2 regions of the Clostridium cellulovorans 743B genome follow, and region 2 is predicted to be linked to the other one. Evidence: riboswitches for the same ligand, from Rfam matches in the RefSeq annotation. Region 2 holds a riboswitch; the other holds the start of a gene.
The links. Region 2 has a riboswitch for FMN ahead of CLOCEL_RS15175 (ECF transporter S component). Riboswitches for the same ligand answer to the same signal wherever they lie in the genome.
Positions count from the first base shown of each region.

Region 1 (9,259 bases), 230 kb from region 2:
AGAAGATATAATTTTCAATAGAAGTGATTATGATTTAGAGATAACGATAGAAGGTCAAAATGATAAACTTACTATAGTTGGATATTACAAAAATGATGGTTATAGGATTGAAAAATTTGAACTTTTTGATGGAACAGTAATTGGTAGTGAAAAACCTGATTCGATAATACTATATGGAACAGATGGACCAGATATTGTAAAAGGTGGAGATGTATCAGATATCATAATGGCGCTAGCTGAAGATGACACTGTTTATGGAGAAGGTGGAAATGACATTATCGATGGTGGTGCAGGAAATGATACTCTTTATGGTGGAGTAGGAAATGATACATATATATTCCAAATTGGTTCTGGTAAAGATACGATAATAGAAGACGACAAGACTATTGGTAATATAGATGTGGTTAAGTTTGGAGCTGGTATTACAAGCCAAAACTTGGAGTTTAGTCGTGTAGATAATAATTTAGAAGTTACTATTCTTGGAACAAGTGATAAATTAGTAATTAAGGATTATTTCAAAAATGAAAACAATAAGATTGAGAAGTTTGTTCTTGATAATGATACAGTAATAAGCAGTGATAAATATGATACCTTAGCTTTATATGGAACCAGTGGAGATGATGTTTTAGAAGCTGGAGATTGCAAGGATACAGTAATGGCACTTGAAGGTGGAGATGTTATCTATGGTCTCGGAGGAGATGATACCATTAACGCTGCTGGTGGTAAGGATACATTGTACGGCGGTACTGGAAGTGATGTACTAAATGGTGAAGAAGGCGATGATATTCTAAATGGCCAAGTTGGCAATGATACCTTAACTGGTGGCAACGGAAATGATATATATCAATTTGAAATAGGTTCAGGTACTGATACAATAAACAATTACAGTGATGCTGCTAGTGATATTGATACAATCGAATTTGGTGACCGCATAAGCAAAGATAAATTATCATTTACGAGAATCGGAAATGACCTCCAAATAATAATATTAGGTACAAATGACAGACTTAATATAAAGAATTATTATTTAAGTGATAGCTATAAAATAAATGCTATGAAATTTAAAGATGGAACTGTATGGGGTGAAAAAGAAATCGCTGCTCAGATAGAAAGTAGACCGACGATAATTGGAAAGCCTGGAACTAGCAACGGAGATATAATACTTGGTGATATTGGTGCAGATAATTTATTCGGAAATGGTGGAGATGACATCTTATATGGTGGAGCAGGAGACGATAAGATAAATGGCGGCGACGGTAAAGATGAACTAAATGGTGAAGAGGGTAATGATTCTTTATATGGTGGAACTGGAAATGATACTTATGTATTCAGAAAAGGATTTGGTCAAGACACTATAACGGATTATGATGCTACCCGTGGAAATATTGATACTATTAGTTTTGTAGATGGAATTACAAAGGATGATATTGAACTTGTAAGAACCAATACTACCCTAGAAATTAGAATCAAGGGTTCTGAAGACCGTATTACAGTATCACAACATTACTCAACTAATGGAAATAATAGAATAGAAAGAATCATATTTGAAGATGGTTCTGAAATAACTGACTTTATTAGTAATGTTACTTTTTATGGAACAATTAATGATGATACTTTAGATGGTGATAGCAATAAAAATATTATAAAAGCTCTTGAAGGTGCAGATACCGTAAATGGTGGAGCAAATGATGATGAAATATATGGTGGAAGTGATGGAGATTTCCTGAATGGACAAACTGGCAATGACTATATATACGGAGAAAGTGGAGTAGACCAACTATATGGAGAAGAAGGAAATGACTATTTATATGGTGGCGAAGATGAAGACTTCTTATATGGTGGAGATGACAATGATTTCTTATATGGTGGAGAAGGAAATGACGGTTTAGATGGAGGTAACGGCAACGATACTTTAAGTGGTGATGGCGGAGATGACAACTTAAGTGATTCATCAGGAAGTGACACTTATGTTTTTGATAAAGGATATGGCAAGGATACAATAACTGACTACGATGAAATAGAAGGTAATACTGATACCATCAAGTTTGGTGAAAGTATTAATAAAGCTGACATATCATATAAGAGGATTCTTTCAAATCTTGAAATAACATTTGGAAATGATGCAGATAAGTTAACTATTGCTGATTATTATGTTAATACGAATAAAGTAGAAGTCATACAATTTGCAGATAACTCAATTTTAGATAATCAAATTCTAAGTAGTCTCGATATTAACGGAACGAAAGAAAAAGACACTATAGAAGGAGATAGTCAAAATAATGTAATCTATGGATTTGAAGGTATAGACGAGCTAAAAGGAAATGCAGGAAATGACACTTTATATGGTGGTGATGGTAATGACGCCTTATATGGTGGAGATGGTAATGACAAATTATATGGAGAAGCAGGGGATGATGTACTAGAAGGTGGCGCAGGAGATGATACTTACGTATTTGGTATAAATTGTGGAGTGGATGTAATATCTAGCTCAACAGGTGCTGATACTGGTACAGATAAGTTATTGATTAGTGATGTTAATTATTCAGACATTGCTATATCAAAAGTGAATAGTGATCTATTAATTGAAGTTAAGGGTACAACTGATTCAATAACAGTACTAGGTTACTTTAATGGTGGAGATTACGCTATAGAAGAAATTCAGTTCAAAGGTGGAGAAACACTAACTTTTGAAGATTTGAATTTGGGGAATGTGGTATTTGATAAGATAATAGAAGAGAGCTATCCTCCAGAAAAACATATAACAAATTACGACACCACTTTAGAAAAATCTATTGAATTAATTGGAGAAGTGACAGATGCTGGTATGACCAATGTTAGTAGTCAAATAGAACCTAAAATTGGTACAGATATACTATTTAATTTGAATAGTTAGAAATATTAATGAAATTAGCACTACACAACCAAAGTAGTGCTAATTTTATTTATAAATTTAATCGATATAAAGAAAAATATGTAAAAACAAATTGAAAGTAAATACAAAAAATGATAAGATTTTTATGTTGGATATTATTTTTACAAAAGTATGTAGTATCTATTAAATGTTATAAAAACCTTTGATGAAGATTAATGTATGGACTAGAAATAAGTAGTCTAATTGATTAATACGAAAATTAGTTAAGATATACATGAATTTTCAAGTGCCATAAGAAGTTTTTTAGAACATAACAATATACAAGGGGAATTTATAATAACAAATAGGATAAGAGGGTGAGTTATATGACAATTGATCCGAACGCAATAGTAGAAAATAACGATACAGGCATGGAGTGTATTATGTATGTTTTTGCTATTCAAGGAATTCAAGTAGAAAAAAATGAATTGAGGCAAAGATACTTAAAACCAGAAGAGTCTTTTAATGATAATAAGCTAATTAGAGTTTTAAGAGATAATGGGATTAAAGCAAAACATAAAAAATACTCCATAGAAAAATTAAAAAAGGCAACTATGCCCATAGTTATAAAATTGGATGGGGACTATTATTTACTTTTAAGAATAATTGAAGATAAAGCAGTATTTATAAATACAAAAATTAACAAAACGGAAAAAGTAAATGTCGAAGAGATAACTAGTAGATGGAATGGTGAGGTTATAGCTTTTAAAAAGAGTAGTGATGAATTGAAAGAAGGAGTATTTAATATAAAATGGTTTATACCGACTATTAAAAAGTTTAAAAAACCGCTAATAGTTACCCTTTTAGCATCACTGATGATTCAAATTTTATCTATAGTAATGCCTATGATTATGCAGGTAATTATTGATAAAGTTTTAGTTCACAGAACCAATTCTACTTTAAATATATTATGTGGAATACTTGTTTTTGTAATAGTTTGTGATTTAGTGCTGAATTTAGCACGTACATACGTTTTTACTCATACAACTAGTAAAATTGATATAGTTTTGGGCGCTAGGTTGGTAAATCACTTATATAAGCTTCCGTTAAAATACTTCGAATCAAGAAGAGTAGGAGATACAATAGCCAGAGTTAGGGAAATTGATAATATAAGACACTTCTTAACAGGAGCTCCTCTTACATCTGTATTAGATATAGCTTTTATTTTTGTATATTTCATAATTATGTTTGTTTATAGTAAGACTTTAAGTATCATTGTTTTACTATCATTACCAGTGTTTGTGATTTTTTCTTTAGTTTTAACACCTATATTAAGAAGTAGAATTGATGAAAGATTTTATGCTGGCGCAGAAGCTCAATCTTTTTTAGTAGAATCAGTTAACGGATCGCAAACACTTAAAGCTTTTGCTTTAGAGAATGAATTCCAAAAACGTTGGGAAGGCTATCTTACAAAACAAGCAAAGACAAGCTTTAAAACGACAATACTTGGCAGTTATGCATCAAATTTTGCTGGATTTATTCAAAAATTATTGGATTTAATAATTTTATGGGTCGGCGCAAGCTTGGCCATGAACAATAAAATGACAATCGGAGAACTGGTTGCTTTTAGAATGTTATCTTCTAGAGTAAGTCAGCCGATTTTAAGACTTGTTCAAATGTGGAATGATTTTCAACAAACAGGAATTTCCCTTAATAGAATAGGTGATATATTTAATACTCCATCAGAGGATTTTAATCAATCCAAAAAATTAAGAATAAATAATTTCCAAGGAAATGTACGTTTTGAAGATGTTGTGTTTAGATATACTATGGAATCAGCACCTGCAATAAAAAATGCTTCATTTCAAATAAATAAAGGTGAAATAATCGGAATTGTTGGTCGAAGTGGATCCGGCAAAAGTACAATTTCAAAGCTTATTCAAAGGTTGTATATAGCTGAAGAAGGGAGAATATTGATAGATGGTATTGATATCAATATGATAGATCAATTTTGGCTTAGAAAGCAAATAGGAGTAGTATTGCAAGAAAATTTCTTGTTTAGAGGCACTGTTAGGGATAATATTGCAATAGACAAGCCTAATGCTACTTTAGAACAGATAGTTCATGTTGCAAAGATCGCTGGAGCACATGAGTTTATATCGAAATTATCTGAAGGGTATGATACAGAAATAGGTGAAAATGGTATAGGTTTATCTGGTGGACAGAAACAACGATTGGCCATTGCTAGAGCATTAATTACTAACCCAAGAATTCTTATTTTTGATGAAGCTACTTCAGCACTTGATTATGAATCAGAAGCGATAATACAGAATAATTTAAAGGCTATATGTCATGGAAGGACAGTGATAATTATAGCCCACAGGTTATCAACCCTAAGTGAAGCAACAAGAATTATTTCTATTGATAAAGGGGTAATAATAGAAACTGGTACCCATGAACAACTAATGCAAAATAAGAAAATATACTATAATTTATACATGCAACAAAAAGGGGGAAAAGTAAGTGATTAATATTTTTAAAAGGAACGATATAGATTACGAATTTTTGCCCGATACTATAGAAGCTGTTGAGACACCAGCCTCACCATTGGGAAATTTCTTTATTTTCTTTATATCATTTTTGATATGTGCAGTAATAGGAATTTGCTTTTTAGGAAAAGTAGATAAGGTTATTGAGGGGCATGGAAAAGTAATTCCAAACGGAGATATAAAAACTATCCAAGCAGTCTCAAGTGGAAAGATAAAAGAAATTAATGTTAAAGAAGGGGACAGAGTTGAAGCAGGTAAAGTATTAGTTCAACTTGATTCCAGTGATAATGATTTAGAGTTAGCAAATTATCAAACACAACTTGCTAATTTAAAAGTGGAATTAAGAATTCTTGAAAATGACCGTGATGGAGTATGGAATGATGAAGGAATAGATTTCACAAATGTAAGTGAAAAAATAAAAGCATCTTATGAGGAATATAAGAAGACTAAAAGTCAAGTAGATGGAAATCGTAATGAAAGCAATCAGAGAAAAATAAATGATGCTCAAGATAAGATTAATGATGCTGAAAAGGAAGCTACTGAGGCAAAAAATAAACTTGATGCGGCAGCTAATACTCCAAATAATGAGACACAAAAACAGTATCTTCAGACTCAATATAATGACAAGTTATCAAGTGTAGAGGATTATAAAAAGCAACTTGATTCACTTCAAAAACAAATTGAAGCAGAAGAGACATCAAGGAAAAGTAGTACAATAGAACAAATTCTTACAAAAGAAAAGGATATACAAAATATAGAGTTTAAAATAAATGAAATTAAAAATCAAAAAACTAAGAGTGAAATAGTATCTCCAGTTGCTGGATATATAAGTACATTAAACTATAATACCCTTGGAGTGCCAGTAATTATGGATAAATCTGTTGCAACTATAATCCCGGATGACACAGAAATGATTGTTGAAGCTTATGTAAACAATAGAGATATTTCTGAAATAACAGAAGGTCAGAAGGTTGCTTTAAAATTTGAAGCTTATTCATACCAAAAATACGGAGCTGTAGATGGTGTTGTAGATTATATATCTAATAATGCAATACAAGATGAAAAACAAGGTGGAGTATATAAAGTTAATATAAAATTAGACAAACAATATATTGAAGCAGGTGGTAGTCAGTTTAAGATTATGCCAGGTATGAATGTAAGTGTAGAGTTATTATGCGGAAAACGAAGGATTATTGATTTCTTCTTAGAACCTTTCAACAATGCAGTTGAAAAAACTTTTTCAAGATAAAGTGAAAAGTATGTTGACAAATTATTGAAAGTCTAATATCATATAACTATAAATTTAATATAGCACGTCTTCGGGGCGGGGTGTGATTCCCTACCGGCGGTATAGCCCGCGAGCCATTAATGGCATGATTTGGTGAAATTCCAAGGCCGACAGTAAAGTCTGGATGAAAGAAGATAAATAGATAAGTTTAGTATTTAAATTGTTTATGTTTGTTTGAGCTCTGAAATTTTATATTTCAGAGCTTTTTAATTACATAAAATCTTTTTACTAGCTGTATTTATTTTAAGCCTTGAGTCGTGAACTTAAGGCTTTTATTTTTGGAGTGATAGGTATGAATGAAAGTTATATGAGAAGAGCATTAGAACTAGCGAAGCTAGGAGCAGGAAGAGTTAGCCCCAATCCTATGGTTGGAGCTGTTATTGTAAAAAATGGGGAAATTATTGGAGAAGGATATCATAAGCAATATGGTGGACCACATGCAGAGGTTAATGCTATTGCAAGTGTAAGTGATAATGGAGAGCTTGAAGGGAGCACAATATATGTAACCCTTGAACCTTGTTGTCATTACGGAAAAACACCTCCATGTACAAAAGCAATAATAGACAATAAGATAAAAACCGTAGTTATTGGTACTTTAGACCCAAATCCTTTGGTGGCAGGAAAAGGTGTAGAAATACTTAGAGCAGAAGGTATAGAAGTGATTGTGGGAGTGTTAGAAGAGGAATGTTTAAAAATCAACGAAAGTTTTATGAAATACATAAAAACCAAAACACCTTTTGTAATTATGAAAGCAGCCATGACTTTAGATGGAAAAATAGCTACTAGTACTGGGGATTCAAAATGGATAACCAATGAAGAATCGAGAATAAATGTTCATAAATTGAGAAATAAAGTTTCTGGAATAATGGTTGGGATAAATACTGTTTTGAAGGATGATCCAGAATTAACTTGTAGACTTGAAGGTGGAGCAAGTCCTAAAAGAATTATTGTAGATAGTGGACTTAAAATACCTTTAAACGCAAAAGTTTTAAATGCAAAGGATAAAGTAGAAGTTATAGTAGCTACTACAAGAAAGGCTGATGAGTCAAAAGTAGAAGTTTTAGAGAGACAAGGAGTAAAAGTTATTATAGTTCCAGAAAAAGAGCAAAAAGTTAATCTTAAAAAGCTTATGGAGGAACTGGGAAACTTAAAAGTTGATAGTGTTCTTTTAGAGGGGGGCGGTACTTTGTGTTTCTCTGCTTTAGAAGAAGGGATAATTGACAAAGTTCAGTTTTACATAGCACCAAAGATTATTGGAGGAGAAAATTCTAAAACTCCAGTTGAAGGCGTTGGAATTAACAAAATTAAGGATGCTATAAATGTAAAAGATTTAAGGGTTTCAACTTTTGGAGGAGACATATTAATTGAGGGATATATCAGAAAGTAGTAATGAGAATTATAGGTTAGAAAATGATATAGAACGGCAAACGTACATATAGAAAAGTAGCTTAAATATAAGATTCATAAAGTATTTTAAAGAATAGGAGTTTGCTATGTTTACAGGAATAGTAGAAAAAATAGGGAGAGTATTAGCGATTCAAAAGGGTGAGAAATCGTCTAAAATTACAATACAAGCAGGAAATATTATAGATGGAATAGCTGTAGGCGACAGTGTTAGTACTAATGGAGTATGTTTAACAGCTACAAAAATATTTTTAGATTCTTTTCAAGCAGATATAATGGCAGAAACTTTGAGGAAAAGCAACTTAGGTAATCTGAAAATTGGGAGTAGAGTAAATCTTGAAAGAGCTATGACACCAAGTAGAAGGTTTGGTGGACATATTGTTACTGGACATATCGATGATGTAGGAATCATAAAGAAGTTTGAAAAAGAGGATAATGCTATCTGGATTAATATTGGTGCTTCTGAAAAGGTTATGAAGTATATAATTCATAAGGGATCTATAGCCATTGATGGTGTTAGTCTTACAGTGGCTAAGGTGAATAAAGAAGGATTCGAAGTATCGATAATACCACATACACAAGATGAAACAATTTTACTAGAGAAAGTTATAGGAGATACTGTAAATCTTGAATGTGATATTTTAGGAAAGTACGTTGAAAGATTATTAACCTATGGTAAAGAAGATTCAAGTAGTACTGAAAGTGGGATAACTATGGATTTGTTAAAAAATAATGGTTTTTTATAGGAGGTAAGTATGGATACATTTAATACAATAGAAGAAGCATTACAGGATATTAAAGAAGGTAAAATTCTTATAGTAATTGATGATGAAGACAGGGAAAATGAAGGTGATCTTGTTATGGCTGCTGAAAAAGTTGATGCCAATGCCATAAATTTTATGGCTACTTATGGTAAAGGGCTTATATGTATGCCTATGGAAGAACAGAGGCTTAGAGAACTTAATATACAACAGATGGTTAAAAACAATACAGACAATCATGAAACAGCTTTTACAGTATCTATAGACCATATAGATACAACTACAGGAATCTCTGCTTTTGAAAGATCACACACAATAAGAAAAACATTAGAAGAAGATGCTAAGGCTAATGATTTTAGAAGACCTGGACACATATTTCCTTTAGCAGCAAAGGATGGTGGTGTTT
Region 1 covers NC_014393.1:3,493,679-3,502,937, reverse strand. The annotation lists gene CLOCEL_RS14290 (calcium-binding protein) at 1-2,893, shown strand, start outside; gene CLOCEL_RS14285 (peptidase domain-containing ABC transporter) at 3,238-5,382, shown strand; gene CLOCEL_RS14280 (HlyD family type I secretion periplasmic adaptor subunit) at 5,375-6,649, shown strand; FMN riboswitch at 6,712-6,828, shown strand; gene ribD (bifunctional diaminohydroxyphosphoribosylaminopyrimidine deaminase/5-amino-6-(5-phosphoribosylamino)uracil reductase RibD) at 6,981-8,075, shown strand; gene CLOCEL_RS14270 (riboflavin synthase) at 8,182-8,838, shown strand; gene CLOCEL_RS14265 (bifunctional 3,4-dihydroxy-2-butanone-4-phosphate synthase/GTP cyclohydrolase II) at 8,848-9,259, shown strand, end outside.
Region 1: linked by a shared signal. The riboswitch ahead of ribD (bifunctional diaminohydroxyphosphoribosylaminopyrimidine deaminase/5-amino-6-(5-phosphoribosylamino)uracil reductase RibD) and the one ahead of CLOCEL_RS15175 (ECF transporter S component) in region 2 are both predicted to bind FMN.

Region 2 (9,259 bases):
CTAAGAGATAATATGGTGGTTTATAAGGAAGAAAGAGTGCAAAGAGGTCTAAATTATGCTATTGTCGACGAAGTTGACTCAATTTTAATAGATGAAGCGAGAACACCGCTTATAATTTCAGGTCAAGGTGATAAATCTACAGATTTCTATAAAGTTGCAGATTATTTTGCAAAGAGTTTAAGAACTGAAGCGGATTTCACTTTAGATGAAAAGACAAAAGCAGTACTTTTAACTGATGAAGGCGTTCAAAAGGCAGAAAAATTCTATCATTTAGAAAATTATGCTGATGCTGAAAATATGCATATTCAACATCATACAGTTCAAGCTTTAAAAGCTAACTATATCATGAAAGAAGGAGTAGATTACTTAGTTCGTGAAGAAGAAGTTATGATAGTTGACGAATTTACAGGAAGAGTTATGGAAGGTAGAAGATATAGCGATGGACTTCATCAAGCTATTGAAGCTAAAGAAGGCGTTAAGGTTCAAAAAGAATCCAAAACGTTAGCTACTATTACTTACCAAAATTACTTCAGAATGTACACCAAACTTTCTGGTATGACAGGAACGGCTCAAACAGAAGAAATCGAATTCAGAGAAATTTACGGTCTTGATGTTGTATTAATTCCAACAAATAGACCAGTACAAAGAATAGATCAACCAGATTTAGTATATAAGACAGAGATGGGCAAATTCCTTGCAGTAGTAAACGAAATTGAAGAAACATATAAAAAAGGTCAACCAATGCTTGTTGGTACTGTAAGTATTGAAAAATCAGAATTATTATCTTCTTTACTTAGAAAGAAAGGTGTTCCACATCAGGTACTTAATGCTAAATATCATGAAAAAGAAGCAGAAATCATTTCACATGCTGGAGAACGTGGAATGGTAACAATTGCTACAAACATGGCTGGTAGAGGTACTGACATTAAACTTGGAGATGGTATTTTAGATTTAGGTGGCCTAAAAATTATAGGTACTGAAAGACATGAATCTAGAAGAATAGATAACCAGTTAAGAGGTCGTGCTGGTCGTCAAGGTGATGCTGGTGAATCAAGATTCTATGTATCTTTAGAAGATGATTTAATGAGAATTTTCGGTTCTGACAGAATTAAATCTATGGTTGAAACATTAGGACTTGAAGATGATGAAGCAATAGAAAGCAAGATGGTTTCTAAAGCTATAGAAAGTGCACAAAAGAAGGTTGAAGGAAATAACTTTGACGTAAGAAAATCACTTATCAAATATGATGATGTAATGAATCTTCAAAGAGAGATTATCTATGAAGAAAGATCAAGAGTTCTTGAAGGTGAAAATATTAAAGAACACATTTTGGAAATGGTTAATGAAGTTGTTGATGCTCAAGTTGAAGCACATCTTGGAACTGCATCTGACGATAGAGATGCTGATATAGCGAAGCTTTTAGCTGTTATTCATGATTTATATCTTCCACAAGGAGTTATCGAGGTTGAGGATATAAATGAACTTAACGATGAAGAACTTAAAGATAAGCTTAAAGTTGCTCTTGCAAGATACTATGATATAAAAGAAGCAGAATTTGGTGAACAAATGAGAGAAATAGAAAGAGTTATTCTGCTAAAAGTCGTAGATACAAAATGGATGGATCATATTGATAGCATGGATCACTTAAAACAATATATAGGTCTTCGTGCTTATAAGCAACAAGATCCTACTCAAGCATATCAATTTGAAGGTAGTGCAATGTTTGATGAGATGATTTACGCAATCAAAGAAGAGACTACTAAATACTTGTTCCACATTCAAGTTCAAAGAGCTCCTGAAGAAAGAGAAAAGGTTGCTGTTGAAACTTCAACAAATCAATCATCTGAGCCTCAAGGTCCAATCAAAAGAGAAGAAGATAAGATTGGAAGAAATGATCCTTGCCCATGTGGATCAGGAAAGAAATACAAAAATTGTTGTGGAAGAATGGCATAAAGTGAAAATACTATTTTAAATATCATGTATACTTCATTTAAGTAGAAAAGTTATAATTAATAGAATAAAAGGTATGTCTTAAGTGCCAATCAAGGCATCTAGAGACATACCTTTTTAATCATATATGTTTGCAAAACTATCGTAGTTTTCTAGAATATACCAAGAATTTTTTGGAAAAGCTTTTTTTCGAAAGGTATTAAAATATAGTAAGCAATTATTAGAAGTATAAAAGTATAAATATATGTAGTTAAAGGTGTAGCTAGATTAAGTTTAAGCCCAATAAGGTTTAAACACTCAGGCAATAAAAGTTTTATAATAGCTTCATTACCGCATAAAAATAGTGTATTTTTTCCTATATTATTGCACAATCTAAATTTTGTAAATATGTTACATAAGAGGATGTTCACATAAATAATAATTAGTGCTCGGATTACTAGACGAAATATGCTTATTTTCCCAAGTGATATGAGAAATGGGTCAAAAATCGAGTATTTTTGAAAGTAAATTAATGCAGTGTAAAATATAGCTAGCGTACTAACAGTAAAAAATAAAAATTTTTGATAATGCTTCAGTTGGTTTAATTTAAAGTTATTAATAATAGGGAAGGCAATTGCACCAATTGCATAATAAATAATATATCTTGCTGAACTATCAATATTGAAAAACCATGATGGGGTTTTGGGCAAAAGTTTTTCGTAAACAACAAACAATAAAAGACAAATAAATAATACGACATATTTATTTTTTATTGTTTTTAGTAATAAATGATAGGTAATGCTAACAACAAATAAGCATGGGATAAACCATAAGCTTCCAGCAGGTAGATTATTCCGTATTCCAAATAAAACCTTAATAATATTTTCTTGGACAGCTTTAGCTGTTAAGTTTGACCTAACAGTGATGACTAGTACACTGATAAAACTAAATACGAAATAAGGTATGATTAATGTATTTAGTTTTTTCTTTAAAAAGCTTAGAAAAGTAATTTCTTTTTTTGATATAGCAAAGAATCCTGATATAAAGAAAAAAAGTGGAACATGATATGTAAAAACAAATTTGAAAGAAAATCCTGCTGCTTTCTCAAAGTGCCCTAGATAGATAGCAAATATTCCAAGGAATTTCAGTGCATCGACCCAATTATAACGTACTTCTGTTTGAGTTCTTATAGTCGCTTTGTTCATAAACTTCACCACTTCCTAGCAAAAGTAAAATTTAATTGTTGGTAGAAATAAGGAGAGTATATTATTTTATCCTTACTTAGAGATAGTTATTTGGATGATTGATCTATAAAGTAAAAATATAACATTTATACATATTAATTCTATCATAGAGTAATTAAGTTTTCACGATTTTATGCCTCACTTGTATTAAAATTCAATATTATAATATATAATCAATAGATACATTAATATACCCTTGGGTGAGTCTGTATTTCCTATGGAATGGTCGATAATAAGTGGACTTAAATTTATATAATAGAAAATTAATAGGTTTTCAATTACTATTTTTTAATGCTATAATCATGTGTATGTGTATGTGTATGTGTATGTGTATGTGTATGTGTATGTGTATACAGAAAACGGAATATTTATATAATATATAAGAATGCACATTACTGATGGGTGAACATTGATTTCAATACCCTTTTAAAACGATAAGTAAATTTAAAGGAGTGAAGAATAGTGATAGAGTTAGATAAAGCTAATAGTGATATAAAGGAACTATCAAAAACTATAGAGGAAATGGGGGCTTTACTTTGACATTCCCAAATTAACATTAACACTTGAAGAACTTGAAGGAAGTATGCAGGAGAGTGGTTTTTGGGATAATTTAGAAAGAGCGCAAAGTGTTACAGCTAGGGCTAAAGGAATAAAAGATAGAATAGATTTGTATAATAATTTTCAAAGTTCCGTAGAGGATATAAAAGTTCTTATTGAGATGGCTATCGAAGAAAATGATAGCTCCTTAGTTACAGAAGTGTACAATGAGATTTCAACACTCAGTGATTCTGTAGAAAATCTCAGATTAGAATTGATGTTATCTGGTGAATATGATACTAATAATGCAATAGTAACTCTTCATTCAGGTGTTGGTGGAACTGATGCTATGGATTGGACTGAAATGCTTCTTAGAATGTACACTAGGTGGTGTGAGAAAAAAGCTTTTAATGTTGAGACATTGGATTTACAAGTTGGTGATGAAGCAGGAATTAAGAGTGCAACTTTGAAGGTAACAGGTTTATATGCCTATGGTTATTTAAAAGCTGAAAAGGGAATACATAGATTAGTTAGAATATCTCCATTCAATGCAAATGGAAAACGTCAAACTTCTTTTGCATCCTTAGAAGTTACCCCAGAACTTAGGCAAGATCAGAATGTTGAGATAAATCCATCTGATTTAAAGGTGGATACATATAGAGCAAGTGGTGCAGGTGGACAGCATGTTAATAAAACAGAATCTGCTATAAGAATTACACATATTCCAACAGGAATCGTAGTTCAATGTCAAAATGAAAGAAGTCAAATACAAAATAGAGAAACTGCGTTAAATATGCTAAAGTCAAAATTGGTTGAACTTAAAGAAAGAGCTCATAAGGAAAAGATAGAAGATTTAACTGGTGATTTAAAGGATATGGGTTGGGGAAGCCAAATAAGATCTTATGTTTTTCATCCATATACAATGGTTAAGGATCATAGAACTAATATTCAAGTAAATGATGTCTATAAGGTTATGGATGGGGAACTTGATGTATTTATAAAAGGATATTTACATAGTGACGAAAATAAAAGATAAAATCATGACTACTACACTAAACAATCTAGACTGTTGTTTAGTGTAGTAGTTTACTGCTCTGTATTTTATAAGGACTAGATTGTGGAGGTAAAATAAATGATAGTTGAAGCTCTAAGTTCAGAGTTGAATTTAAAAAAAGAGATTGTAGAAAATGTTATAGAGATGCTTAATGAAGGTGCTACTGTACCGTTTATAGCTAGATATAGAAAGGAAAGAACAGGCGGCTTATCCGATGAAGTTCTAAGAAATTTCTATGAGAGATTAATATATTTAACAAATTTGCAGGAAAGAAAAGCAGCTGTAATAAAGTCTATAGAAGAGCAAGGAAAGCTTACTTTGGAACTAAAAGAAGCTATAGATAATGCAAAAACACAAGCAGAAGTTGAGGATTTATATAGACCATATAAACAAAAAAAGAGAACAAGGGCAACAATAGCTGTAGAGAAAGGTTTAGAATCTTTGGCAGATATTCTTTATAGTGGTGATTTTAAAGCTGATGTAAGATTAAAGGCAGCAGAGTTTATAAATGAAGAAAAAGGTGTTAATAGTGAAGAAGAAGCCATTCAAGGGGCTTTAGATATCATTGCCGAAAAAATTTCTGATAACGCTGAGCATAGAAAGTGGATTCGTGATTTTGTTTATAAAAATGGTATAGTAGAAACTACTGGAGATAGTGACGAGCCAACAACCTATGAGATGTACTATGATTATAAAGAAGAAGTTAAGAAGATGCCACCTCATAGAATTTTGGCGATAAATAGAGGTGAAAAGGATAAGGTTATTTCTATAAAGGTTGTATCTGATGAAGAGAAAATAATAACTTATTTAAATAATAGAGAGCTTAAGAATAATACTGTTACAGATGGCTATGTAATGGAAGCTATAAGAGATAGTTTAAAAAGACTTATATATCCGTCTATTGAAAGAGAAATAAGAAGTACTTTAACTGAAAAAGGTGAAGAGGGAGCTATAAAAATATTTAAGGAAAATCTTAAAGCTCTTTTGATGCAAGCACCTATAAAAGGAAAGACTGTTTTAGGTTTTGACCCAGGTTTTAGAACAGGATGTAAAATAGCTGTTTTAGATGAAACAGGAAAGATTTTGGATACTCATACGGCTTATGTTACTAGTAAAGGTAAAGAAGGGCTGCAAGAAGAAAAGGCTAAACTAAAAGAATTAATTCTTAAGCATGATGTGGATGTTATTTCACTTGGAAATGGAACTGCTAGTAGGGAATCAGAAGAAATTATTGCTGAGTTGCTAAAAGAAGTAAAAAATGAAATAGGAAAAGAGATTTACTATGTTATTGTTAACGAAGCAGGAGCTTCTGTTTATTCAGCATCTGAATTAGCATCAAAGGAATATCCAGATATAAATGTATCTATAAGAGGAGCTATATCTATAGGAAGAAGAATGCAAGATCCAATGGCTGAACTAGTAAAGATAGATCCAAAATCAATAGGGGTAGGACAGTATCAGCATGATGTAACCCCGAAAAAGTTAGATGAATCTTTAAAAGGTGTTGTTGAGGATTCTGTTAACAATGTGGGTGTAGATCTAAACACTGCGACTCCATCACTTTTAAGTTATGTTTCTGGAATTAATTCAACTATAGCACAAAATATTGTAGACTATAGAAATGAAAATGGTAAGTTTTCAAGTAGAAAGGAAATTTTAAAGGTTAAAAGGCTAGGACCTAAGGCTTATGAGCAATGTGCAGGTTTTTTAAGAGTTCCAGAGAGTAAAGAACTTTTAGATAATACTTCTGTACATCCAGAATCATATGATGCTACGAAAAAGCTTTTAGAACTTTTGGGATATACTATAGATCAGGTGAATGAGAGAAGGATTCAAGATATAGATTCAAAAGTCAAAGAAAAGACAATAGAAAAGTTAAGTGAAGGTCTTGGCATTGGAGTTCCTACTTTATTGGATATAATAAAAGAACTTAAAAAGCCAGGAAGAGATCCAAGAGAAGATATGCCAAAGCCAATATTAAAGTCTGGAGTAATTGAACTTTCAGATTTAAAACCAGGTATGGTTTTAAAGGGTACTGTAAGAAATGTTGCAGATTTTGGTGCCTTTGTAGATATAGGAGTTCATCAAGATGGGTTAGTACATAAGAGTGAAATGAGAAATTCTTTTGTTAAGCATCCTTTAGATGTGGTTAAGGTAGGAGATATTATCGATGTTAAAATTCTAGAGGTTGATGAAAAGAGAAGAAGAATTGCTCTTTCAATGAAGTTTGGAGAATAAGAAGCAATAAATTATGAAATAAAATAGAAATATTTATGACGCTTAATAGAATTGTAGTTCTTAATTCTATGATAAATATTTAAATTTTCATTCTAAATTTACGATAAAAAAGGAATATTGCAATTTTAAACAAAGTATACTATAATGATATAAAAAGTAATATCTTCAGGGCGGGGTGTAATTCCCCACCGGCGGTAAAGCCCGCAAGCCGTAAATGGCACGATTCGGTGAGATTCCGAAGCCGACAGTAAAGTCTGGATGGAAGAAGGTTGAAATGTCTTAGAATTTATGAGCCCTGATTTTTTAAAATCAGGGCTTTTTTGATTCTCTGCAGTTCTCCATGAAGGTATAATCTCGAGGAGGAGTTAAAATGGAAAAATATTTTAAAAACAGAGTTATGATGACCAAGATTTCTTTATTAGCAGCCTTTGGAGCAGTGCTTATGTATTTCGAGTTACCAATACTACCAGCTTTTGCGTGGCTTAAGATTGATTTTAGTGGAGTACCTGCCTTAATAGGAGCTTTTGCTTTTGGACCTGTTGTTGGTGTGATTATTGAAGCATTAAAAATCCTTGTTATATTCTTTATAAAAGGAAGTGGAACAGGTGGAATTGGAGAACTTGCAAATTTAATTATGGGAGCAGCTATAGTTATACCAGCAGGTATAATGTATAGAAAGAATAGAGATAGAAAAACTGCAATTATCTCATTAGTTGTTGGAACTATATCAATGACTATAGCGGGAGTATTAGCAAATTATTTTATTCTAGTACCTTTATATAGTGCTTTTATGCCAGCATTAAAGGAAAGTGATTATGTAACAACGTATCTTATTACTGGAATAGTACCTTTTAATCTGATAAAAGGTGGACTAGTTTCTCTTGTAACTGTTTTGGTATATAAGAGAGTTTCAGGGCTTATTAATAGGGAAGCTACTATGGTTAGCAAAAAGAAGATATCATAAAAAAGTTCAAGTGAATAAAAGAACTCTATCATAGGGAATTTTATGATAGAGAAGATAAGTTTTTATTAAATCATGGATAATTAATAAAAGCTTTCACACAATATATAATGAAACCCTCAAAGACAAATGCAACTTTTAATCTAAAAACACAGGCAAAAGCCTGTGTTTTTAGATTTTTCTATTCCACATGATAATGGCATCTTCGTCATTATCACTATAATATTTAGGCCTTCTTCCTTCTTCTTTGAAACCGAATTTTTTATATAAATTTTGGGCTCTATAATTTGAAGCTCTTACCTCTAAGGTAAGCTCAAAAATATTTTTAGTTTTCATTAAAGCTATAAGAGCTTTAAGAAGTAAGGAGCCAATTCCAAGTCCTCTAAATTGAGGGTCTACTGCTATATTTGTAATATGTCCTTCACCTAAGATTCTCCAAACCCCAACATAACCTACAGCAACGTCATCTATCACTGCAATTAGATAGTCGGCAACAGAATTTTGAAGTTCTGCCGCAAGAGAAGCTTTATCCCAAGGAACTGCAAAGCTAAGGGTTTCTATATAGTATACTCTATCTAAATGTTTGCTTTCAAAAGGTACTATATTAATCTTCATATACAGACTTACCGTTCCTAGCTTCATATTCATTTTCCGCTTGAGAATTTCTTATATAAAGTGGTGCTACAGTTATTAAATCATCACTTATCCCCGCTTGTAGTGAAATTTGACCAAGTTCCCCAAGAGAAGAAGCCCTGGTAGCATTTAAATTGCGAGGAGCAAAGTTACAATTAGTTACTGATAAAAGTTTCTCTTTGAATTTATATACATCATCGCCTATAAAAGTAACCTTATCATTTTTTTCTTTTAGAAGAACTACAAGTTCATCCACCGATAAATTTAAATAATCGGTTAATCTAATAAGTTTTACTCCATCAAAATGATATAAAGCTGTATAAACATTGTTTCTAAGAGCATCAAAGATTGGACAAAGAATTCCTTCAGTATAAGCCAGATTATAAGCTAAAGCATCCAAAGAAGATATGCTTATCATAGGCTTTTTAGTTCCTTGTGCAAGGCCTTTAACAGATGCCATACCAATTCTAAGTCCTGTGAATGAACCAGGGCCTTTTGAGACGACGAAGCCATCTATATCTTTGACGGTCATAGATGTATTCTTTAGAATTGTATCAATCATTTCCATCATGATAACTGAATGCTGTTTTTTATAATTGTATGTTATTTCTCCTAGTAATCTATTATCATCAATTATTGCAACTGAGGCACATTCGCTAGAAG
Region 2 covers NC_014393.1:3,720,235-3,729,493, reverse strand. The annotation lists gene secA (preprotein translocase subunit SecA) at 1-1,953, shown strand, start outside; gene CLOCEL_RS15190 (acyltransferase family protein) at 2,103-3,134, opposite strand; one part of gene prfB (peptide chain release factor 2) at 3,633-3,710, shown strand; one part of gene prfB (peptide chain release factor 2) at 3,712-4,746, shown strand; gene CLOCEL_RS15180 (Tex family protein) at 4,843-7,002, shown strand; FMN riboswitch at 7,160-7,276, shown strand; gene CLOCEL_RS15175 (ECF transporter S component) at 7,373-7,966, shown strand; gene rimI (ribosomal protein S18-alanine N-acetyltransferase) at 8,135-8,578, opposite strand; gene tsaB (tRNA (adenosine(37)-N6)-threonylcarbamoyltransferase complex dimerization subunit type 1 TsaB) at 8,568-9,259, opposite strand, start outside.